DNA from 4 places in the Mesorhizobium montanum genome. Region 2 is predicted to be linked to each of the others. Evidence: predicted binding sites of a transcription regulator. Region 2 holds the regulator's gene; each other region holds the start of a gene.
The links. Region 2 encodes PhoB, which activates phosphate uptake and scavenging genes when phosphate is short. Its sites were predicted from a motif close to TGTCATNNANCTGTCAT; they were not measured.
Positions count from the first base shown of each region.

Region 1: a site for PhoB is predicted at 2,873-2,889, ahead of RFM68_RS11760 (alkaline phosphatase D family protein). Genes of this name have one in related genera too.
Region 3: a site for PhoB is predicted at 1,502-1,518, ahead of RFM68_RS21395 (DUF1045 domain-containing protein). Genes of this name have one in related genera too.
Region 4: a site for PhoB is predicted at 3,386-3,402, ahead of RFM68_RS16945 (ceramide glucosyltransferase). Genes of this name have one in related genera too.

Region 1 is NZ_JAVIJF010000007.1:168,895-174,728, forward strand. It holds gene RFM68_RS11745 (hypothetical protein) at 96-686, opposite strand; gene RFM68_RS11750 (TetR/AcrR family transcriptional regulator) at 732-1,340, opposite strand; gene RFM68_RS11755 (MFS transporter) at 1,417-2,694, shown strand; gene RFM68_RS11760 (alkaline phosphatase D family protein) at 2,961-4,535, shown strand; gene RFM68_RS11765 (hypothetical protein) at 4,575-4,841, opposite strand; gene typA (translational GTPase TypA) at 5,053-5,834, shown strand, end outside.
Region 2 is NZ_JAVIJF010000001.1:400,833-406,666, forward strand. It holds gene RFM68_RS01900 (ROK family protein) at 1-1,090, shown strand, start outside; gene RFM68_RS01905 (VOC family protein) at 1,247-1,684, shown strand; gene phoB (phosphate regulon transcriptional regulator PhoB) at 1,814-2,503, opposite strand; gene phoU (phosphate signaling complex protein PhoU) at 2,523-3,230, opposite strand; gene pstB (phosphate ABC transporter ATP-binding protein PstB) at 3,251-4,054, opposite strand; gene pstA (phosphate ABC transporter permease PstA) at 4,051-4,902, opposite strand; gene pstC (phosphate ABC transporter permease subunit PstC) at 4,906-5,834, opposite strand, start outside.
Region 3 is NZ_JAVIJF010000016.1:19,001-24,834, reverse strand. It holds gene iolE (myo-inosose-2 dehydratase) at 1-70, shown strand, start outside; gene RFM68_RS21405 (DUF3329 domain-containing protein) at 135-347, shown strand; gene iolB (5-deoxy-glucuronate isomerase) at 597-1,409, shown strand; gene RFM68_RS21395 (DUF1045 domain-containing protein) at 1,651-2,358, shown strand; gene RFM68_RS21390 (alpha-D-ribose 1-methylphosphonate 5-triphosphate diphosphatase) at 2,393-3,532, shown strand; gene phnN (phosphonate metabolism protein/1,5-bisphosphokinase (PRPP-forming) PhnN) at 3,529-4,155, shown strand; gene RFM68_RS21380 (ABC transporter permease) at 4,334-5,329, opposite strand; gene RFM68_RS21375 (sugar ABC transporter ATP-binding protein) at 5,326-5,834, opposite strand, start outside.
Region 4 is NZ_JAVIJF010000011.1:190,410-196,243, reverse strand. It holds gene RFM68_RS16955 (2'-deoxycytidine 5'-triphosphate deaminase) at 1-707, opposite strand, end outside; SAM riboswitch at 785-862, shown strand; gene RFM68_RS16950 (O-succinylhomoserine sulfhydrylase) at 920-2,107, shown strand; gene RFM68_RS16945 (ceramide glucosyltransferase) at 2,141-3,286, opposite strand; gene apaG (Co2+/Mg2+ efflux facilitator ApaG/CorD) at 3,507-3,899, shown strand; gene RFM68_RS16935 (Hsp33 family molecular chaperone) at 3,962-4,993, opposite strand; gene argF (ornithine carbamoyltransferase) at 5,107-5,834, opposite strand, start outside.

The sequences.
Region 1 (5,834 bases), on a different contig from region 2:
CCTCCCGAGACCGGCTGCGATCGGGCTAGGGTTTACTAGGCCTGCCGGCGTATGGGAACCCGATCCGGCGTTGGCCTAATGGTTGGCGACGCCCGTTAATTGTCGACCCGGCCGAAGGGAGGCACGTCGCCGATCACTTCGCGCTTGTCCTTGCCGCAGGTGAAGGCTTTTGCCTTGTCGTCGGCGAGCTTGCGCGCCTGGTCGTTGGCCTGCGCGTTGCCGGTGGCTAAAACCAGGCCGATCGTGCAGCCCTGATGCTCCTCCGGCTGCGCGACCTTGGCGATCACCAGCACCTCGATCGACTTCTTCTCGTCCTGCGGGTTGCTGACCGAGCGGCGGTGAATGGCGGCGAAAGGGACGGCGACGTCGCCGGTGGTCTCGATGCGCCACTCGACCTTGGGGCCGGAGCCGTTGAAGGCGGAAAAGCTCTCCCAGACGGCGGTCATGTCATCGGACGGAAAGCCGTAATAGACGGATTCACGCGCATCATCGTAGCCGATCAGCACCGGATAGCCGCGGTAGCCGGAGCAGACGAGGCTTGCCCAATCGCCGTCGCCTTCGGCAGCCTGCGCATAGGTCACGCAGTCCTTCTTCCAGTCGAGATCGGTGTAGGCGCTGGAGATGTCGCCCGCCTGGGCCGCCTGGCAGAAGCCGGCTAGGGCAAGCGGGATCAGAAGAGCGCGCATCACTGACAACTCCGTTTCGAGCTGCCGAAAGCGTACCGCCAATTGTTATTTCTTCAAGCTGGCTTCGATGAGCAGGTCGGCGTTGCGCGCGACGACCGCCGCCGGTCCACCCAGTCCGAAAAGCTGACCGCTGATATAGGCGCCTTCGATGAGAAGCAGCAGCCCGTCGCCGAGCGTATCGGCATCGCTCGCGCCCATCGCGGCTGCCATGGCGCGCAGGCGCCGGCGCAGTTCCTGCTTGTTGTTCTCGCTCACCACCCGCGCGGGATGGCCGTGCTCGGGATATTCCACCGCCGCGTTGGTCATGCCGCAACCGCGGTAGTCGCGCTTCTGCGTGCGTTTGCCGACACGGGTCAGGAAAGCGATGATCTGCGCGCGCGGATTGCCCGGATGCGCATCGACGGCCTCGTCGAACCGTTCCCAGAATTCCAGGTCATATTTTCGCAGATAAGAGGCAGCCAGCTCGTCCTTGGACGGGAAGCTGCGGTAGAGGCTCGGCTTGGTGACGCCGGCGCGCCTGACGATCTCGTCGACGCCGATCGCCCTTATGCCCTCGCGGTAAAAAAGGTCGCGTGCGACGTCCAGGATCTTGTCCGCTGCCTTTGGGGCCGGGACCTCGCTCAACGACACTTCAATTTTATTGTCCGATGGCATGCAAACAACTCGCTTGACAATGTTACTGACCGGTACGTATGTAGCATCACCTCATTGCAACGTACCGGTCAGTAACATGATAGCCCAGTCTCGTCCGTTTGGCCAGCGCTACGCTTTCGTCGTCGTTGCCGTCATTTTCTTCTGCCTGCTGATCGCGGCCGGGCTTCGCTCGGCACCCTCGGTTATGATGGTTCCGCTGGAAGAGAGTTTTGGCTGGCACCGCGACGTGACCTCCTGGGCCGCCAGTGTCGGCATCCTGCTCTACGGACTGACCGGGCCGTTCGCCGCGGCGCTGATGGAGCGTATCGGCATGCGCCGCACGCTGCTTGGCGCGCTGCTGGTGATGTCGGGATCGACCGCGCTCAGCCTGTTCATGACTGAGCCCTGGCACCTTTTCCTTACCTGGGGCGTGTTTTCCGGCATCGGCTCGGGCGCGGTGGCAAGCGTGCTCGGTGCTACGATCGTCAATCGCTGGTTCAAGACCAATCGCGGGCTGATGATGGGCCTGATGTCGGCCTCCAGCGCTACCGGCATGCTGGTGTTCCTGCCGCTCATCGCCTCGCTGGCGCAGAGCGGCGGCTGGAAGCCGGTTGCGATCGCCGTGGCGGTCGCAACGGCGGCCCTGATACCGTTCGTCTTGCTGCTGGTGCCCGAGCGCCCGGCTTCCATCGGCCAGGTGCGCTACGGCGCCGATGCCGACGACGTGCCGCCGGTATCGCCTGCCTCGCAGGGCAACTTCCTCGCGCATACGCTGAACACGCTGCGCCGCGCGGCGGGTACCAGGGTGTTCTGGTACCTGTTCGCCACTTTCTTCGTCTGCGGCTTCACCACCAACGGTCTCGTCGGCACGCATCTCATCGCCTTCTGCGGCGACATGGGCATCGGCGAGGTGCAGGCCGCCGGACTGCTGTCGATGATGGGCATATTCGACCTGATCGGCACCACGCTGTCCGGCTGGCTCACCGACCGTTTCGATCCGCGCAAGCTGCTCGGCGTCTACTACGCGGTGCGCGGCCTATCGCTGATCTACCTGCCTTATTCCGGCTTCTCGGCGACCAGCCTGGTCATCTTCGCCGTGCTCTACGGTCTCGACTGGATCGCCACCGTGCCGCCGACGCTGCGGCTCGCCAACGAGGCTTTCGGCGACCGCAGCGGGCCGATCGTCTTCGGCTGGATCGTCGCCGGTCATCAGGTCGGCGCCGCGGCGGCCGCCGCTTTCGGCGGCACCATGCGGGAGCTGCAGGGCAATTACGAGCTGGCGTTCCTGATTGCGGGGATGACGGGCATCGCCGCGGCCTGTATTTCGCTGCTCATCAACACCGACAGGCCAGCGTTTGAGCCGCAGGCGGCGTAGGCGACGGCCTTCCCTTCTCCCCTTGTGGGAGAAGGTGGCCGAGCGAAGCTCGGTCGGATGAGGGGTGTTCCAGAAGACACCAGCGTCTCACTCCGCTGGAACACCCCTCATCCGTCTCGGCGCTGCGCGCCGATCCACCTTCTCCCACAAGGGGAGAAGGAAAGAGCAGCCTGTTCACTGTTATCAAAACTTCATGGTTCCGAGATGCGCCTGAAACATTGAGTCGAGAATTTGGCGGTCCCGTTCAAAGCCATCCGGAGACAGCCATGAACAAGCTTGCCCTTACCCGCCGCGCTTTCGTCACCTCGGCCAGCGCCTTTGGCCTCGTCGGCGCCTCCGGCCTCGCGCTGCCTTACTATTCCCGCGCCAATCAGCGCCCCGCGTTCACGCACGGCGTCCAGTCGGGCGACGTCGACGCCATCTCCGGCATGGTCTGGACCCGCACCGATCGCCCGGCGCGCGTCATGTATGAAGTGTCGACGACCGAAAGCTTCGCCAACGCCACCAGGCTTGCGCCGCTCGATACCTCGCCGGCCAGCGATTACACGGCGAAGCGGCTGCTCACCGACCTCGCTTCCGACCAGGACATCTTCTACCGCATGGTCGCGGCCGATCTTTCCGACATCAACGCCGTCTCCGAGCCGATCGTCGGCCGTTTCCGCACCGCGCCGTCGTCCAAGCGCGATGTGCGCTTCGCCTGGTCGGGCGACACCGCCGGCCAGGGCTGGGGCATCGACGAGACCGGCATGAAGACCTATTCCACCATCGCCAGGCACACGCCGGACTTCTTCCTGCATTCCGGCGACACGATCTATGCGGACGGCGCCATGAAGGACGAGGTCGACCTGCCCGGCGGCGGCAAGTGGAAGAACGTCGTCATGCTCGACGGCAAGCGCAAGGTCGCCGAGACGCTGGACGAGTACCGCGATCAGTGGAAGTACAACATGATGGACAAGCATGTGCTTGGCCTCTCGGCCATCTGTCCGACCTTCTATCAGTGGGATGACCACGAGGTGCTGAACAACTGGTCGGATTCAAAGGACCTGACCGCCGACAACCGCTACACGGAAAAGTCGATCCATGTGCTGGCGGCGCGCGCGGCGCGGGCTTTCCATGAAATGACCACCATCCGCTACGAGCCGTCGGAGCCGGGCCGCGTCTACCGCAAGATTTCGCACGGGCCGCTGCTCGACGTGTTCTTCCTCGACATGCGTTCCTATCGCGGCCCGAACGGCCCCGACCTGGAAGAAACCCTGACGCCGAAGTCACGCATGATCGGCGAAGAGCAATCCAAATGGCTGAAGCGCGAACTGGCCAATTCCAAGGCGACGTGGAAGATCATCGCCGCCGACATGCCGCTCAGCCTCGTCGTCTGGGACGACGCGGCGAAGAAGGTTGGCTTCGAGGCCGTCAGCAACAACGACAATGGCGCGCCGAAGGGCCGCGAGCTCGAATTCGCCGATGTGCTGCGTTTCATCAAGAACGCCGGCATCACCAACACGGTGTGGCTGACCGCGGACGTGCACTATACGGCGGCGCATTACTACAACCCCGACAAGGCGCAGTTCCAGGATTTCAACCCGTTCTGGGAATTCGTCTCCGGCCCGATCCACGCCGGGACTTTCGGCCCCAACGACCTCGACATGACCTTTGGACCGGAGCTGAAGTTCATCAAGGCGCCGACCGCCGAGCAAGGCCAGAACCTGCCGCCGTCGGCGGGCCTGCAGTTCTTCGGGCTGGTCGATATTTCCGGCGCCACCGAGCAGCTCACCGTGCGGCTGATGGATCGCGACGACAACGAGCTCTACAAGGTCACGCTCGATCCGGTTCGGTCGGCGTAAGGCTGTTGCTGCAGAATGGCGACCGCGGATGCGCGGTCGTCAATCCGGATAGCAGGCCCGCGGAATGTTCGGCCACACCGCATTGTCGCAGTTGGCGTCCTTCTGCCGCTGCTTGAAGGCGGCGCTGACCGGGCCGGTCACGACGGGATCGACGCCGTCAGGGGCGTCGGCGAACATCTGCTGCGCGGTCTGGGCGGGCGGCGAGATCGGACCAGCTTCCCTCAGCGCAGCCGCCGACTGCGCGGCACCTGCCGCGACGAGAACGCCAAGTCCCGCCCACGCAAAAACCGGACGCAATCTGGACATCTGATCGGTCATGAACATCGAACTGCCCGGCCCCTCAAAGGTTCCGCCTTGGTTAACAGAATCATTTCACACCAAGACGTTTAAGAATCAGTGACCATCATTTGGGGCCGGGCCTCCCCTTTCGCAATTGCGAAAAACCCTGTATGAGCCGCGCAACCGAAAAAGGCGGCGCCTTCGGGCCGGCTGCCTGCAACGTTCCCGAGACCAGACAATGAACATCCGTAATATCGCGATCATCGCGCACGTCGACCATGGAAAGACCACTCTGGTCGACCAGCTCCTGAAACAGTCCGGATCATTCCGCGACAACCAGCGCGTCGCCGAGCGCGCCATGGACTCCAACGACCTGGAGAAGGAACGCGGCATCACCATCCTGGCCAAGGCGACCTCGGTCGACTGGCATGGCACCCGCATCAACATCGTCGACACGCCCGGACACGCCGATTTCGGCGGTGAGGTCGAGCGCATCCTGTCGATGGTGGATTCGGCGATTGTCTTGGTCGACGCCGCCGAAGGCCCGATGCCGCAGACCAAGTTCGTCGTCGGCAAGGCGCTCAAAGTGGGCCTGCGGCCAATCGTCGTCATCAACAAGATCGACCGCCCGGACGCCCGCCATGTCGAAGTGGTCAACGAGGTGTTCGACCTGTTCGCCGCGCTCGACGCCACCGACGAGCAGCTCGATTTCCCGATCCTCTACGGTTCCGGCCGCGACGGCTGGGTGTCGGAAAATCCCGAAGGCCCGAAGGACCAGCAGCTGGCGCCGCTGTTCGACCTCGTGGTCAAGCATGTGCCGGCGCCGACCGTGCATCCCGGTCCGTTCCGCATGATCGGCACCATCCTCGAAGCCAATCCGTTCCTCGGTCGCATCATCACCGGCCGCATCGAATCCGGCACGCTGAAGGCCAACCAGGCGGTCAAGGTGCTGCACAATGACGGCACCCAGATCGAAACCGGCCGCATCTCCAAGATCCTCGCCTTCCGCGGCCTCGAGCG
Region 2 (5,834 bases):
CCAGGAGGGCATTCTTACCGAAAGCAAGGCCAACGAGCCGACGGCGTTGAAACGCGGCCGGCCGCAGATCGGCCTTGCGCTGAACCCTGAAGCCGCCGCGGTGCTGACCGTGGTGTTGTCGCTGAATTTCCTGTCGGTCGCCGTGATCGACTATGCCGGCCAGGTGATTGCCGAGGAACAGCAGCGCCTGGACACGCTTGTCATGCCGCGCGACCAGCTGATCGGCGAATGCATGGCAATCGTCCGGCGCCGGCTGCAGGATCCCGACCTCGACCTGGGCAGTGTCGCGCGTATCGCCATGGGTATTCAGGGCATCACCGACACCCATGCACGCGCCATGCTGTGGTCGCCGATCACGCCGTTGACCGACATTCCTTTTGCCGACATCCTCGAGACGGAATTCGGCATCCCAGCCACCATGGAGAACGACTGCAACATGATGGCGGTGGCGCTGCAGTGGCGCGACCCCGAGCGCTATCGCGACGACTTCATCGCTATCCTGCTCTCACATGGCATTGGCATGGGCCTTGTGCTGAAGGGCACGCTGTTCACCGGCACCCATTCCTCCGGCGGCGAGTTCGGCCACATGATCCACCGCCCGGGCGGCGCGCTTTGCCGTTGCGGCCGCCGCGGCTGCGTCGAGGCCTATGCCGGCAATTATGCGATCTGGCGCAGTGCCATGAAGATGGGCGAGGACGCCGAGCCGGTCGACGTCGGCGACGCCGATATGCGGGCCCTTGCCGCGAAGGCGCGCGAGAAGGACGGCCCGGAGCGCGAGGCCTATCGCCGGGCGGGCGAGGCGCTTGGTTTCAGCCTCGGCAGCCTGTTTGCGCTGATCGATCCGGCGCCTGTCGCGATGGTCGGCGTCAGCGCCGCCGCCTTCGACCTGATCGAGCCGGCGCTGCGGGAGGCGATCGCCCAGACCGCCGGCGGCCAGCACTCGAAATCGATCTCCTTCGACACCGAGCCGAACGAATTGCCGCTGATCCGCGAAGGCTGCGCCATGCGCGCGCTGACCTTCGTCGACCAGGAGATTTTCGCTCCCGGTGTCCAATCTAGGACCGGCGCGGCGGGGAAGAACGTGGCCTGAGGCGGCGTTGACACGCGTGGCTCATCGCCAACGTTCGGGATTGGCTGCTGCCTCCCGCGGGTCATCCCAGGTCCGCGCGTCGCCTCGCTGCCTGCCGCGCCGGAAGTATCGAACCCGTCCGTTGTCAGACCCGACCACATCTTGTAGATCGGACACATGGCGCTCAAACGGATGGACAACATAGGAATCGTCGTCGAGGATCTCGCGACGACGATTGATTTCTTTCGCGAGCTCGGCCTCGAGCTCGAAGGTCGGGCTATGATCGAAGGAGAATGGGCCGGACGTGTCACTGGGCTGGGCGATCAGCGCGTCGAGATTGCCATGATGCGCACGCCGGACGGCCACGGCCGGCTCGAGCTCTCCCGCTTCCTCACACCGCCTGCCGTCGCGGATCACCGCAACGCCCCGGTGAATGCTCTGGGCTACCTCCGCGTGATGTTCACCGTGGACGACATCGACGAGACGCTTGAAGGGCTCCGCAAGCGCGGCGCGCATCTCGTAGGCGAAGTAGTCCAGTATAAAGACGCGTATCGGCTCTGCTACATCCGAGGGCCTGAAGGGCTTCTCATCGGAATCGCCCAAGAACTCGGCTGAGCGTAATACGAAGACGGTGACCGAGCGACCAATGTCAGCGAGCGCATCTCACCAGAGCAATTCCAGGAAAAGTGTGACACGGTAGGCTCGGCGTTTTCGCCCGTAAGCCCTTCCGTCCGGAATTGCGGCCTAATCTTCCCTGATTGCGTAGCCTGCCCCGCGGATGGTGCGGATGACGTCCGGCATGCGGCCGTTGTTGACGGCCTTGCGCAGGCGGCCGACATGCACGTCCACGGTCCGCTCGTCGATATAGATCGTCTCGCCCCAGACATTGTCGAGCAGCTGGCTGCGCGAGAACACGCGGCCGGGATGGCGCATCATGAATTCGAGCAGCCGGAACTCGGTCGGGCCGAGCCTGATCTCGCTCTTTTTGCGGTAGACGCGATGCGATTCGCGGTCGAGCACGATGTCGCCGACCTTGAGCACGCTGGACAGCACCTCCGGCTTGGCGCGGCGCAGCAACGCCTTGACACGCGCCATGAACTCCGGCGTCGAGAACGGCTTGACCAGATAGTCGTCGGCGCCGGTCGAGAGGCCGCGCACGCGGTCGCTCTCCTCGCCGCGCGCCGTCAGCATGATGATCGGCAGCCGCTCGGTCTCGGGCCGCATCCTGAGACGCCGGCAAAGCTCGATGCCGGAAACCGCCGGCACCATCCAGTCGAGTACGAGCAGGTCGGGAACGTTTTCCTGCAGGCGGATTTCGGCCTCGTCGCCGCGGGTCACCACTTCGACCTGGTAACCTTCGGATTCGAGGTTGTAGCGGAGCAGCACCCCCAGCGGCTCCTCATCCTCCACCACCATGATGCGTGGCGCGATCATTGGCAGATAACCTTTTCCGTCACGCCGCCGGCGCCGACATTGCCGTCTCGTCCTGCTTCGGGCGGTTCGCGGGCAATTGCGTGCCGGTCAACACATAATAGGCGTTCTCGGCGATGTTGGTCACATGGTCGCCGATGCGCTCGAGATTCTTGGCGCAGAACAGAAGATGCGTGCAAGCGGTGATGTTGCGCGGATCTTCCATCATGTAGGTCAGGAGCTCGCGGAAGACGGACGTGTATTTGACGTCGATGCGCTCGTCGTCGTTGCGAAGCTTGGCCAGCGCCGTAGCATCGCCCACCGTATATTCCTGTATCACCGCCTGGACCTGGATCAGCACCAACTGCGCCATGGAATCGATCGAATGCGTGAGATCGCGCGGCGCGGCGCTGATGCCGACGGCGCCGACGCGCTTGGCGATGTTCTTGGCCAGGTCGCCGATGCGCTCGAGGTCGCCGGCCATGCGGATCGAGCCGACCACGTGGCGCAGGTCGTCCGCCATCGGCTGCCGCTTGGCGATCAGCGTGATGGCGCGGTCGTCGAGCTCGCGCTGCCGCGCATCCATGATGGCGTCTTCGGAGACGACGCGCTGCGCCAGCGCATTGTCGGACTCGAGCAGCGCCCGGGTCGAAGCGCCGACCATGGAACCGGCAAGGTCGCCCATGTCGTTGATGAGCCGGCTGATCTGCCTCAGATCCTCGTCGAAGGAAGCGACGGTATGTTCGGCCATAATGATGTCCTCGTATGAACTCAGCCGAAGCGGCCAGTGATGTAGTCCTGCGTGCGCTTCTCGCGGGGCGAGGTGAATATCTTCTCGGTCCGGTCGAACTCGACCAGCTCGCCGAGATACATGAACGCCGTCTGCCGCGATACGCGCGCCGCCTGCTGCATGTTGTGGGTGACGATCACGATGGTGTAGTCGGCCTGCAATTCGTCGATCAGCTCCTCGATCTTGGCGGTCGACAGCGGATCGAGCGCGGAGGCCGGCTCGTCGAGCAGTATCACCTCGGGCTTCACCGCCACCGTGCGGGCGATGCATAGGCGCTGCTGCTGGCCGCCGGAGAGGCTGAGGCCGCTGGCGTTGAGCTTGTCCTTGACCTCGTTCCAGAGCGCGGCGCGCTTCAGCGCCTGCTCGACGCGGCTGTCCATCTCGGCCTTGCCGATCTTTTCATAGAGCCTGACGCCGAAGGCGATGTTTTCGTAGATTGACATCGGGAACGGCGTCGGCTTCTGGAACACCATGCCGATCTTGGTGCGCAGCAGGTTGAGGTCCTGCGAGCGGTCGAGGATGTTCTTGCCGTCGAGCAGCACCTGCCCTTCCGCGCTCTGCTTCGGATAGAGCTCGTAGATGCGGTTGAGCACGCGCAGCAGCGTCGACTTCCCGCAGCCCGACGGCCCGATGAAGGCGGTCACGCTGCGCTCGGGCAGGGACAGGTTGATGTCCTTCAGCGCTTTCGACTGGCCATAGTAGAAATTGAGGTTCTTGATCTCGATCTTGGCCTTCTCGACGGTCGTGTCGGCTACGTTCAGATCCGTGGACAACATCGGTTTCATCTGTCCTCTCTGCGTCCGGTTAGGCTGCGGGCGAAGATGCTCAGCCCGAGAACCGTCAGGGTGATTATGAGTGCGCCCGTCCAGGCCAGCTGCTGCCATTCCTCGTAAGGGCTGAGGGCAAACTGGAAGATGGTCACCGGCAGGCTGGCCATCGGGGCATTGAGATTGCTCGACCAGAACTGGTTGTTGAGCGCGGTGAAGAGCAGCGGCGCGGTCTCGCCGGAGATGCGGGCGATCGCAAGCAGGATACCGGTGACGATGCCCGACATTGCCGCGCGGTAGGCGACCGAACGGATCACCACCCAGCGCGGCGCGCCGATGGCGGTGCCGGCTTCGCGCAAGGCGTTGGGCACCAGGTTGAGCATGTCCTCGGTGGTGCGCACCACGACCGGGATGACCAGGATGGCCAGCGCGACGGCGCCGGCGATCGCGGAGAAATGGCCCATCGGCCGCACCATCAGCTCATAGACGAACAGGCCGATGATGATCGAGGGCGCCGACAACAGGATGTCGTTGATGAAGCGCACCACCGTCGTCAGCTTCGAGAAGCGACCATACTCAGCCATGTAGGTGCCGGCCAGCACGCCGATCGGCGTGCCGACGACGATGCCGATGATGGTCATCACGATGCTGCCGTAGATGGCGTTGAGAAGGCCGCCGGCGTCACCGGGCGGCGGCGTCATCTGCGTGAACACCGCCAGCGAGACGCCGGACAGCCCTTTGTAGATCAGCGCCCCGAGGATCAGCGCCAGCCAGGCAAGGCCGATGCCGGCAGCGACGACGCACAGCGTCATCATCACGCCGTTCTTTCTCTTGCGGCTGTTATGGAGTGCAAGGGATGTCGACATCGGTCAGGCTCCCGTGCGGGCGTCGATGCGCATCAGCATGTAGCGCGCGATGGCAAGGATGATGAAGGTGATGACGAACAGGATGAGGCCGAGCGCCACCAGCGAAGAGGTATAGAGGTCGCCGACGGCTTCGGTGAATTCGTTGGCGATAGTCGCCGAGATCGTCGTGGCAGGGGCAAACAGCGAGCTGCTGATGCGGTGGGCGTTGCCGATGACGAAGGTGACGGCCATGGTCTCGCCGAGCGCGCGTCCGAGAGCGAGCATGACGCCGCCCATGATGCCGACACGTGTATAGGGAATGACGACGCGCCGCGTCACTTCCCAGGTCGTGCAGCCGATGCCGTAAGCCGATTCCTTGAGCACCGATGGCACCGTGTCGAACACGTCCTTGCTGATCGAGGTGATGAAAGGCAGGATCATGATGGCCAGGATCATCGCCGAGGTCAGCAGGCCGATGCCATAGGGCGGGCCGGCAAACAGGTTGTTGAGGCCGGGAACGCCATGGAACAGCCAGATGATGAAGGGCTGCACGGTCGTCTGCAGGAATGGCGCGAAAACGAACAGCCCCCAGATGCCGTAGATGATCGAGGGAATTCCGGCCAGCAGTTCAACCGCCATGCCGATCGGGCGCCGAAGCGGCCGCGGGCAAAGTTCGGTGAGGAAGATGGCGATGCCGATGCCGATCGGCACGGCGATCAGGATGGCGATGGCCGACGTGATGACGGTGCCGTAGATCGGCGCCAATGCGCCGAATTTTTCGGTCACCGGGTTCCAGCTCTCGCTGGTTAAGAAGGAGAAGCCCAAGGCCGACAGGGCCGGCCAGGAGCCGGCAACCAGCGAGAAAGCAACGCCGCCGAGCAAGACCAGGACCAATATCGCGGCGGCTTTCGTCAATGCGCGGAAGATCGCATCGGTAAGGGCGAAGCGCCTGA
Region 3 (5,834 bases), on a different contig from region 2:
CAAGGAGCTGATGCGGGTGATGACGGCCGCCGGCTACACGGTTGAGACGCAAGGCTTCCCTAATACCTGAACGGTGGATTCGCCACGGCGGTCGGTTTATCTGATGCGCTTTGGACAAATCCTGGATTGGCGCGATGAAAGACTATGAGCACCCCTTCTTCCGGCCGCTGTGGCGCCGCATCGCCGTCGTCGCGGTTTGCCTGGTCTGGTCGGTGATAGAGTTCGCCTCCGGCACGCCGTTCTGGGGCGTCATTGCGCTCGGCTTCGCCGGCTATGCGGTGTGGCAGTTCTTCTACCTCTACAAGCCGGCCGAGGGAGCGAAGCCCCCGGCCGAGCCGAAGGAATGACTGGAATGCACGGAGCAGAGGTTTTGGGGATCGGATACTGCGTGCATGGCGGATCGCATACGGTTGGCCGGAACGCCCCTCGCTTCGTCATCCTAGGGTCTCCGCGACGGAGCTTCGCTCCTGCTTCGCCCTAGGATGACGACGTTGAGAGAGATCCGGCCAATCTCCGAGGTTTCGCGACAAGTCCATCGACTGGAATGGTTGCAAAAAGCCTGAGAATCGAAGTGTCGGGTAACCAGGGAGACAAAAATGTCGAAACTGCTCGTCAAGGCCGACAAGGGCCACGGCCATGTCGCTCACGTCACGCCGCAAAGCGCCGGCTGGACCTATGTCGGCTTCGATCTGCATCGGCTCAAGCCTGGCGAGACGGCCTCCGGCAAGACCGGCGACCGCGAGGTCTGCCTGGTGTTTGTCACCGGCAAGGGCAAGGCCTCGGCCGGCGGCAAGGAACTTGGCCTGCTCGGCGGGCGCATGTCGCCCTTCGAGGGCAAGCCATGGTCGGTCTATGTGCCGCAAGGCGCCGACTGGTCGGTGACCGCCGACACCGAACTGGAGCTCGCCGTCTGCTCCGCGCCGGGCCTCGGCGGCGGCCTGCCCGTCCGCGTCATCCGGCCTGACGATCTCGGCCAGGAGGTGCGCGGCAAGGGCACCAACACGCGCTACGTCACCAACATCCTGCCCGAGGGAAAGCCGGCCGACTCGCTGCTGGTGGTCGAGGTGATCACCCCCGGCGGCCACACATCGAGCTATCCGCCGCACAAGCACGACCAGGACAATCTGCCGGCGGAGTCCTATCTCGAGGAGACTTATTACCACCGGCTCAACCCGCCGCAGGGCTTTGCCTTCCAGCGCGTCTACACCGACGCCGACCGCAACGGCGTGCGCGAGCTGGACGAAGCGATGGCCATCGAGGACGGCGACGTCGTGCTGGTGCCGAAGGGCTATCATCCCTGCGCCGCCTGCCACGGCTACGATCTCTATTACCTCAATGTCATGGCCGGACCGAAGCGGACGTGGAAATTCCACAACGCGGCCGAGCACGAGTGGCTGATGAAGGCCTGATCGGGCAGCACGGCCAAGCCGTTGGTCCAGTCCCGGAAAAATCGTCGGCTAACGACCTTGAGACTGGACCTGCCTTCGAAAACCCATGAAAGCTTCGTCAATCCGTCATGGAAATCACCTATGGCAGCGGGTCTGATGCACGTTGCCGAAGCGCCTGAGCGTTTTTGGGACTTGCCAAAAACCAGGACTTGAAGCGCGTCGCATAATCCTTCGGGCGCAGCGCGCTTGATGAGGAACGCCCATGCGCTACGCCATCTACTTCACCCCGAGGCAGGACGAGCCACTGGCGCGCATTGCCGCCAACTGGCTGGGCCGCGACCCGTTTGGCGCGGCGACACGGCCGGTCGAGGCGGTGGGTGATTTGTCGGCCGCGGAAGTCGCCTTTCACACCGCCTCGGCCAGGCGTTACGGGTTCCATGCGACGCTGAAGGCGCCGTTCCGGCTGGCGCCGAGCGAGACGGAAGCTTCGCTGCGCGCCGCGCTCGACACTTTTGCCGAGGCGACGCCGCCGGTCGTCATTCCACGCCTCGTCATCGGCCAGATCGACGACTTCTTCGCGCTGGTGCCGGAAACGCAGTTTGCGCCGCTCAACAGCTTCGCCGGTGAGGTGGTGCGTGCCTTCGACCGGTTCCGCGCGCCCTTGACCGAGGCCGAGATCGAGCGGCGCAGCCCGGACGCGCTGAGACCGGACGAGTTCCGTAACCTCTGCCAATGGGGCTATCCTTACGTCTTCGACACATTCCGCTTCCACATGACGCTTTCGGGGCGCGTCGGGCCACAGGAAAGCCCACGTCTTCGTGCAGCGATCGACAGCCTGTTCGCCGATGTGCTGCGGCGGCCGGTGGCGGTCGATGCGCTGACATTGTTTGTCGAAAACGAGCCCGGTGCCCCGTTCATGGTGCTTTCCCACCATGCGCTTGGCCGCGGCCCGGCCCGTAAGACCGCCTGATAGATCGCCGACCGCTCGAGATAGGACCGCCGAGATGACCGCCGAAACCGTTCTCACCAATGCCTGCATCGTGCTGCCCGACGAAATCGTCGAGGGTTCGCTGCTGTTGCGCGATGGCCTGATTGCCGCCATTGAGCCGGGTGCTGCCCGCACCGGCGAGGATATGGGCGGCGATTATATCATCCCGGGTCTGGTCGAGCTTCACACCGATCATCTCGAAGGCCATTATGCGCCGCGTCCCAAGGTGCGCTGGAATCCGATCGCCGCCGTGCTTGCCCATGACGCTCAGATCGCGACCGCCGGCATCACCACGGTTCTCGACGCATTGCGGGTCGGCATGGACGAAGATGCCGACCTGACTTCCGACGACATCCGCAAGCTCGCCGACGCGATCGAGGACAGCGTGCGCGAAGACCGCCTGCGCGCAGATCATTTCATCCACCTGCGCTGTGAAGTCTCGGCGCCGGACTGCCTCAAGGCCTTCGCCAATTTCGAAACCGACGACCGGGTGAAGCTCGCCTCGCTGATGGATCATGCGCCTGGACAGCGCCAGTTCGTCAACCTCGAGACCTATGCCTACTACTACCAGCGCAAGCTGAAGCTGACGGATCGCGACTTCCAGAAATTCTGCGAAAAGCGGATGGGCGAATCGGACCGCAATTCCGGCCCGAACCGCGTCTTCATCTCGGCCGCCTGCCATGAGCGCGGCATCGTGCTGGCGAGCCATGACGACGCCACCACCGGCCATGTCGAGGAAGCGATCGAACAGGGTGTGCGCGTCGCCGAGTTCCCGACCACCGAAGAGGCGGCCAAGGCCTCCAAGGCGGCAGGCCTCGGCGTGCTGATGGGCGCGCCGAACGTCATGCGCGGCGCATCGCATTCCGGCAATGTATCGGCCCGCACGCTTGCCGCCGACGGCCTGCTCGACATCCTGTCGTCCGACTACATTCCCTTCAGCCTGATCCAGTCGGCCTTCTTCCTCGGCGATGTCGTCGAGGGCATCACCCTGCCCCAGGCTGTCGCGATGGTGACGAAGAACCCGGCCGAGGCGATCGGCCTCGCCGATCGCGGCGTCATCGAGCCCGGCCGGCGCGCCGACCTGGTGCGCGTGCGCGTCGACGACCATGTGCCGGTCGTGCGCACCGTGTGGCGTCAGGGCAGCCGGGTCGCATGATGGTCTCGGCCCTCATCGAGCGCGAGCTGGCCGAGAGCCTGCCGATCCGCAACGGCGTCTTCGTCGCGGTCGTCGGCCCGAGCGGCGCCGGCAAGGATACGGTGATCGGCTATGCCAAGGCGCGCTTTGCCGGCGAGACGCGGCTGGAATTCGTGCGCCGAGTCATCACCAGGCCGAGCGACGCGGCGAGCGAGGACCACGATACGCTGGCCGATGCCGCCTTTGCCGAAGCGGAGGCCGACGGCGCCTTCTCGCTTTGCTGGGACGCGCACGGCCTGCGCTACGGCTTGCCGGCCGATGTCGACTGGGCCGTGGCGAACGGTCATGTGGCGGTCGCCAATGTGTCGCGCGCAGTCATCCCGGCGCTGCGTGAACGCTACGCCAATCTGGCGGTGGTCGAGATCACCGCGGCGCCTGAGATCCTCGCCGAACGGCTGGCGGCGCGCGGCCGTGAATCGCGCGGCGAAGTGCTTGCCCGGCTGGCGCGCAGCACGAGCGTCAAGCTGACGGGGCCGGATGTCACCTCGATCGACAACGGCGGCGACAAGGAAATCGCCGGCGAACGCTTTGCCGAGGTGCTGCGCAAGGCGATGGCGTTTTCGGATTTGTCGGACATGATCTAGAGCCTTCCCCTTCTCCCACTTGTGGGAGAAGGTGGATCGGCGCGAAGCGCCGAGACGGATGAGGGTGCTCCAGCTTGGCGACAGGCTTGAAATTGGCCCCGCCTCACTTCGTCCAGCACCCCTCATCCGGCCGCTTCGCGGCCACCTTCTCCCACAAGGGGAGAAGGGGGATGCAGAGCTACTCCGCAGGCGCGCCGGCAACGTTGCGGCGCGTCGCTTCCATCATGCGGCGGCGGGCACGGAAGACACCCCATTGCTGGTCGACCAGCACGCCGATCAGGATCACGCCGCCCATCACCGCGAAGTTGAGCGAGGACGGGATGCCGAGCAGGTTGACCAGGTTCTGCAGTTCCTGCAGCAGCACCGTGCCGAGGATGACGCCGACCAGCGAGCCTTCGCCGCCGCGCAGCGAGAAGCCGCCCAGCACCGCCGCGGCGATGGCATAGAGCTCGTAGAACTGGCCGTGGCTCGCCGGCGAGATCGAGCGCGTATACATGGCGAAATAGATCGCCGACAGCGCCGTCAGCACGCCGCAGATGACATAGGCTGCGATGATCACCCGGCCGGTGCGGATGCCCGAGTATTTCGCCGCTTCCTCGTTCTTGCCGATCGCATAGAGGTAGCGGCCGAACACCGAGCGGTGCAGCACCACCCACGTGACGACGGCGATGACGATGAGCGCGATGAAGCTGTTCGGCACGCCGTAGGAACGGCCGGCCGTCAGGAATTCAAGGTCCGGAAAATTCTGACCGAAGGCGAAGCCCGCCGTGCCGTCGGCGGTGTAGAAGCGCGCCACGCCGCGATAGATGAGCAGACCGCAGAGCGTCACCACGAAGGGCTGCAATTTCAGCCGCGTGATGAGCCAGCCATGCACGAAGCCGATGATCGCGCCGAGCACGATGATCAGCATGAAGGCCAATGGCCAGCCCACCTCGCGCACGGCGATGAAGTCGATGAACAACGTGCCGAGCAGCGCGACCAGCGAGCCGACCGAGAGCTCGATGCCGCCGGTGATGATGACGAAGGCCTGGCCGATGGAAAGAATGCCGAACAGGCCAATCAGGTTGGAGGTGTTGGCCAGGTTGATCGGCAGCAGGAAGCGCGGGTTGATGGCCGTCACCACCGCGCCGACCACCAGGATCAGAATCAGCAGGCCGAGATCTTTCTTGCTCATTGCGCTCCTCCCGCCGCTTGCAGCAATTTCGGCTTCTTGCCGACCGCCAGCAAGAGCACGTTCTCCTGACTGAAATCGTCTTTGTCGAGAATGCCGGAGATCTGCCCCTCATGCATGACCGCGATGCGGTCCGAGACGCCGATCACCTCTTCCATGTCGCTGGAGATCATCAGCACCGCGACGCCGGCATCGGCCAGCGCCCGCATCAGCCCGTAGATTTCGGCCTTGGCGCCGATGTCGATGCCGCGGGTCGGCTCGTCCAGGATCATCACCTTCGGGTTCATCGCCAGCCATTTGGCCAGAACCACTTTCTGCTGGTTGCCGCCCGACAGCGTGCCGGTGCGGGTCAGGACCGACGGCGCCTTGATGCCGAGGTTCTTCTTCTGCTTTTCAGCAGTGGCAAGCTCGGCGTTGGCCGAGACCAGCGAACGCCTGGCGTGCGCCGGCAGATTGGGCAGCGAAATGTTCTGCGCGATCGAGAGATCGAGCAGGATGCCGGTCAGCT
Region 4 (5,834 bases), on a different contig from region 2:
TCCCAGAAATCGACGACATCCTGGGCGGCGCGCTTGTCGACGTCGACCAGGCCGGTGTGGTGCTTGCCGCGATAGCCGACCAGGCCGTCCTTGTCGCCGTCGAGGTCGATGGAAAGCGCGATGCCGCCGCCGGAAATATTGGGCGGCTCGGTGGCGACAAGCATCTCGGCGCGGTGAAGGTCACGCAGCTCGCTTTCCGACAGCACCGCATTGCCGGTGCGGAAACGAATCTGCGACAGCCGCGAACCGGCGCGCATGACGATCGGGAAAGTGCGCGGGCTGACTTCGAGATAGAGCGGCCCGTGATAGCCGGCGGCGATCTTGTCGAACTCGTGGCCACGATCGGTCATGACGCGCGTGAAAATGTCCAGCCGTCCGGTCGAGCTCTTCGGATTGGCCGAGGCTGAAACCTCGGCCGGCAATGCCAGGCTTTCGAGCAACGGCACGATGTAGACGCAGCCCGTTTCCAGCACCGAGCCCTCGGTGAGGTCGATCTCGTGCAGCTTCAGCCGCTCGAGCTTGTCGGCGACCAGATGGTCGGGTCCGGGCAGGAAGGAGGCGCGCACGCGAAACGCCGTGTCGCCGAGCCTCAAGTCAAGGCTGGCCGGTTGGATCTGGTTGGTGTCCAGCGCGCGCGGCGACTTCAGCGCACCGGACTGGAACAGCGCGGAAATATCCTGGTCGGGAAGAATGCCTGTCTGCCGCAAAGTCTTACTCCGCTCTGCTGGTACAAACCTCTTAATGAAGCCGGCAATTGACGCAAGCGCGGCGCGGGTCTAAAGGGTCGTTATCCCGTGGTGATTTGGCCGGTCGGCTTGCAGCCACGTTAAACAAGTCGCTAAAGGACCGTCCGGCCGCAAGGCCGTATGGACCGGTTGCGACTTTCGCGGCCGGTTTTTTTGTGTCTGGAAGTAGAGCAATGACAAAGAAGCGCAACTGGAAGCCTCAGACCGCACTCGTGCATGGCGGAACCCTGCGTTCCGGCTTCGGTGAAACCTCCGAGGCGATGTACCTGACGCAGGGCTATGTCTATGAGACGGCGCAGGCTGCGGAGGCCCGTTTCAAGGGCGAAGAGCCGGGCTTCATCTATTCGCGCTACGCCAACCCGACCGTCGATATGTTCGAAAAGCGCATGTGCGCGCTCGAAGAGGCCGAGGACGCCCGCGCCACCGCTTCCGGCATGGCGGCTGTCTCCGCCGCATTGCTGTGCAGTGCCAAGGCCGGCGACCATATCGTGGCGGCGCGCGCGCTGTTCGGTTCATGTCGCTGGGTGGTCGAGACGCTGGCGCCGCGCTACGGCATCGAGGCCACGCTGGTCGACGGCACCGACATCGCCAATTGGGAAAAGGCGATAAGGCCGAACACCAAGCTGTTCTTCCTGGAAAGCCCGACCAATCCGACGCTGGAAGTGGTGGATATCGCCGCGGTTGCCGCTTTAGCCAATTCCATCGGCGCCAGGCTGATCGTCGACAATGTCTTTGCCACGCCCTTGCAGCAGAAGCCCTTGCAGCTCGGCGCCCATATCGTCGTCTATTCGGCGACCAAGCATATAGATGGCCAGGGCCGCTGCCTCGGCGGCGTCATCTTGTCCGATAAGAAGTGGATCGACGAGAACCTGCACGACTATTTCCGCCACACCGGACCGAGCCTGTCGCCCTTCAATGCCTGGACGCTGCTGAAAGGCCTGGAGACGCTGCCGCTGCGCGTGCGCCAGCAGACCGAGAGCGCCGGCAAGATCGCGGACTTCCTGGCCGGCCGATCGGAGATCGCCCGCCTCATCTATCCGGGCCGGGCCGACCACCCGCAGGCGGATATCGTGAAAAAGCAGATGTCGGGCGGCTCGACGCTGATCTGCCTCGACGTCAAGGGCGGCAAGCAGGCGGCCTTCGCCTTGCAGAACGCGCTCGATATCGTGCTGATCTCCAACAATCTCGGCGACGCCAAGAGCCTGATCACTCATCCGGCGACGACGACGCACAAGAACCTGAGCGACGAGGCGCGCGCCGAACTCGGCATTGGACCCGGTACGCTCAGGCTCTCCGTCGGTCTGGAGGATACCGACGATCTGCTGGAGGACCTGGAACAGGCGCTAAAAGCGGCCCAATAGGACCTGACGCGGCGGCGCCGCGACAACAGAACTTTAGGCGAGCTCTTTCAGTTCGGTCATCGCCTTGGTGCGGATGGTCATGGCATTGCCGCGCCATTCGACGGCGCCGCCGAACCAGCCGCGCGCCCAGATCGCGGGCAGCATCGCGTCGCGCACGATCATCGCGGTGATGCTGCGCGGCGACAGATACCAGCCCTTGACCGAGGCCAGCAGGCATTCCGGCAGATAGGCGATTGCCAGCACGCACAAAGCCGTTGTGGGCAGGCTGATTCCGGCGCTTGCCGCGGCAATGAGCGCCAGCAGCAGCGGCATCGCGGCGCCCGTCAGGATCTCCGGCGCGAAGAACAGCGGGAAAGTGACCCGGCGCAGCCGCGCCCAGCGCGTCTGGCGCGACCAGATCTCGGCGAGCGTGCGCTGGCCGAGCGGCTGCTCGAAGGGCGAGGCGACGAGATTGACGCGCAGGCCCAGGCTGTTGACCAGCTTGGTGGCGGCCGCGTCCTCGGCGATCTCGGCGCCTAAAGCTTGAATACCGCCATTGGCATCGAGCATCGGCTTGTTCCACAGCATGCTCTTGCCTTGGGCGAAGCCGAGGCCAAGCGCTTCGCCGGTATACTGCCAGCGCGCCTGCAGCGTGTTGAGGAAGGCGCATTCGACCTCGGCCCAAAAACCGTCCGGCCGCGAGCCGATCGGCGTCGAGCAGACGAGGCCGGTATCCGGCCGCCAGGCCGCCATCAGATGCTCGACATAGTCCCTCGGCATCAGCACGTTGGAATCGGCCAGAATCACCCAATCGTGCCGCGCCGCCTGCCAACCCTTGACGCAGTTATTGAGCTTAGGATTGGCGCTGATGCGATCGTCGCCGATCAGAAGCCGCGCCGGAACCTTCGGGTGGCGCGCGATCGCCGCATTGATAAGCTTGACCACCGCGTCTTCGGCATGCGCGACGCAGAAGATCAGCTCATAGCGCGGCCAGTCGAGCGAGAAGGCGCGCTGCAAGGTCTCTTGCGTGAACGGCTCGACGCCGCGCGACGGAACGATGATCGAGACCGGCGGCTGCCCGCCGGCCGGTGGCGCGATGACATGCCGCCGTTCCAGCCGCGACGAAGCGAGCAGGATGCTGGTGAGATTGGAAAGCAGAAGGGCTGACGAAGCGAGCGCGGCTGCGATAGTCAGTTCCATCGAGATCTGGTCACTCCCGAGAGGCCGTATGCAGCCGTTTCATCACTCGACGGAGCGCCTGAGTCGCCCGGCACGGTTCGTGCACACCAACATTGTCATGTGTCACTTAAATGACATTGTTTTTCGGCACCTGCGCTTAAAGGCGGGCAGGATGGTCGGCGCTTCGCCTACTTAAGAGCGGAGCGTGACGAATGTTCCGCGGTGGCAACCGGAGTGGCTCATGTATCGCGCCGTGACGCGCAACATCGAAGTGCTAGTCAGGCCCTTCTATCTGGAGGACCGCTCCGATCCGTCCGAGAACCGCTATGTCTGGGGCTATCAGGTAACGATCGACAACCGCTCCGACGAATTCGTGCAGCTTTTGTCGCGCTACTGGCACATCACCGATGGTCGGGGCCGTGTCGAGGAGGTGCGCGGCGCAGGCGTCGTCGGCGACCAGCCGGAACTCAACCCCGGTGACAGCTATCAATACACCTCGGGCTGCCCGCTCTCGACGCCGTCGGGCATCATGGTCGGCCACTACACCATGCGCAACGGCCGCGGCGAGACGTTCGATATCGCCATCCCCGCCTTCTCGCTCGACATGCCGGGAACCAGGCGCACGGTGAACTAAGACTTTGGCGATTAGCCTTTTTCTCCCCGTCACTATGTATTGTGACGGGGAGAAGGAAGGCCTTAATTCGCAGCGAATTCCGCCGGGTCGAAGTCGTATTGCGTCGAGCAGAACTCGCAGGCGACATGGATGCCGCCGTCCTCGGTCGAGTCCTTGATCTCCTCAGCCGAGAAGCCTTCGAGGATGCCGCGGATCTTGTCGCGCGAGCAGGAACACTGGTCGGCGACCGGCACGCCGCGGAAAACGCGCACGCCATGTTCGTGGAACAGCCGGTAGAGCAGGCGCTCGGCGCCCACCGTCGGATCGATCAGCTCGGTTGGCTCGATCGTGCCGAGCAGCGCCAGCAATTCCTGCCAAGAATTGTCGGCCGGATGGTCGGCCACCTCGCGGTGATCGCCGTCGCCGCCCGAAATATCGGGAATACGCATGCGCTCCGGCGCCTGCGGCAGGAACTGCGCCAGGATGCCGCCGGCGCGCCACTGCTCGCGTGCGCCGGCCGGGCCGGGCGTGACCAGCTTGGCGACCGACATCTTGATCTCGGTCGGGATCTGCTCCGACTGCCGGAAATAGGTGCGCGCGGCATCTTCCAGCGAAGTGCCGTCGAGCTGGACGATGCCCTGATAGCGCTGCGTATGCGCGCCCTGGTCGATGGTTAAAGCCAGCACGCCATTGCCAAGCAGGGTCTGCTGCGAGGTCTCGCCGGCGGCGATCAGCGCCTGCAGCCGGTCGGCATCGAAGCGCGCATAGGCGCGCAGCGCATGCGGCGTGGTGAAATCAGCCACCAGCATGTCGACCGGACCGTCGGTGCGAGTCTGCAGGATGAACTTGCCCTCGAATTTCAGCGACGTGCCGAGCAGGACGGTGAGCACGCAGGCTTCCGCCAGCAGGCGGGCGACCGGCTCGGGATAATCGTGGCGGCTCAAAATGGCGTCGAGCATCGGCCCCAGCTGCACGGTGCGGCCACGCACGTCGAGCGGCGCCACCTCGTAAGGCACGACATGGTCGTCGCCGGCGAAGCCGAATTCACCGAGTTTGGGTTGATGCTCAGCCAAGGTATGGGTTTCCAACATGACAATACTCCGGAGCGCGGCCATGCCGGCCGGTGAGCCGCATGCGTCGAAGCGCGTTCAATTTACGTGATGGCCCGCAAATAGGCATCACATATCCCCGGATCAAGTCGACATATCCCCGTGCCAGTCGCTTCGGATCAAACGCCGAGGCACCAGGCCAGCACCGCCTTCTGGGCGTGCAGCCGGTTCTCGGCCTCGTCGAAGACCACCGAATGCGGTCCGTCGATCACCTCGTCAGTGACCTCCTCGCCGCGATGCGCCGGCAGGCAGTGCATGAACAAAGCGTCGGGCTTCGCCTTGGCCATCAGCGCCGCGTTGACCTGATAGGGCAGGAAGACGTTGTGGCCGCGGGCGCGGTGCTCCTGGCCCATCGAGACCCAGCTGTCGGTGACGATGCAGTCGGCTTGGTCGACGGCTTCTTCTGCGGACCTGGAAAACCGGACCTTGCCGCCATTGACCTTCGACCAGTCGACATATTTCTCGAAAGGCTCGCTGCCTTCCGGCACCGCGACATTCAAGTTGAAACGGAACCGCGCCGAGGCTTCGAGAAGCGAATGCAGCACATTGTTGCCGTCACCGGTCCAGGCGAAGGTCTTGCCGGCCACCGGGCCGCGATGTTCCTCATAGGTCATGATGTCGGCCATAAGCTGGCAGGGATGCGTGTCGTCGGTCAGCCCGTTGATGACCGGAACCGAGGCGTTCTCGGTCAGCTCGATCAGCCGCTCATGCGAGGTGGTGCGGATCATGATGGCATCGACATAGCGCGACAGCACTTTTGCCGTGTCGGCGATGGTCTCCGAGCGGCCGAGCTGCATCTCGGTGCCGGTCAGCATGATGGTCTCGCCGCCGAGCTGGCGCATGCCGA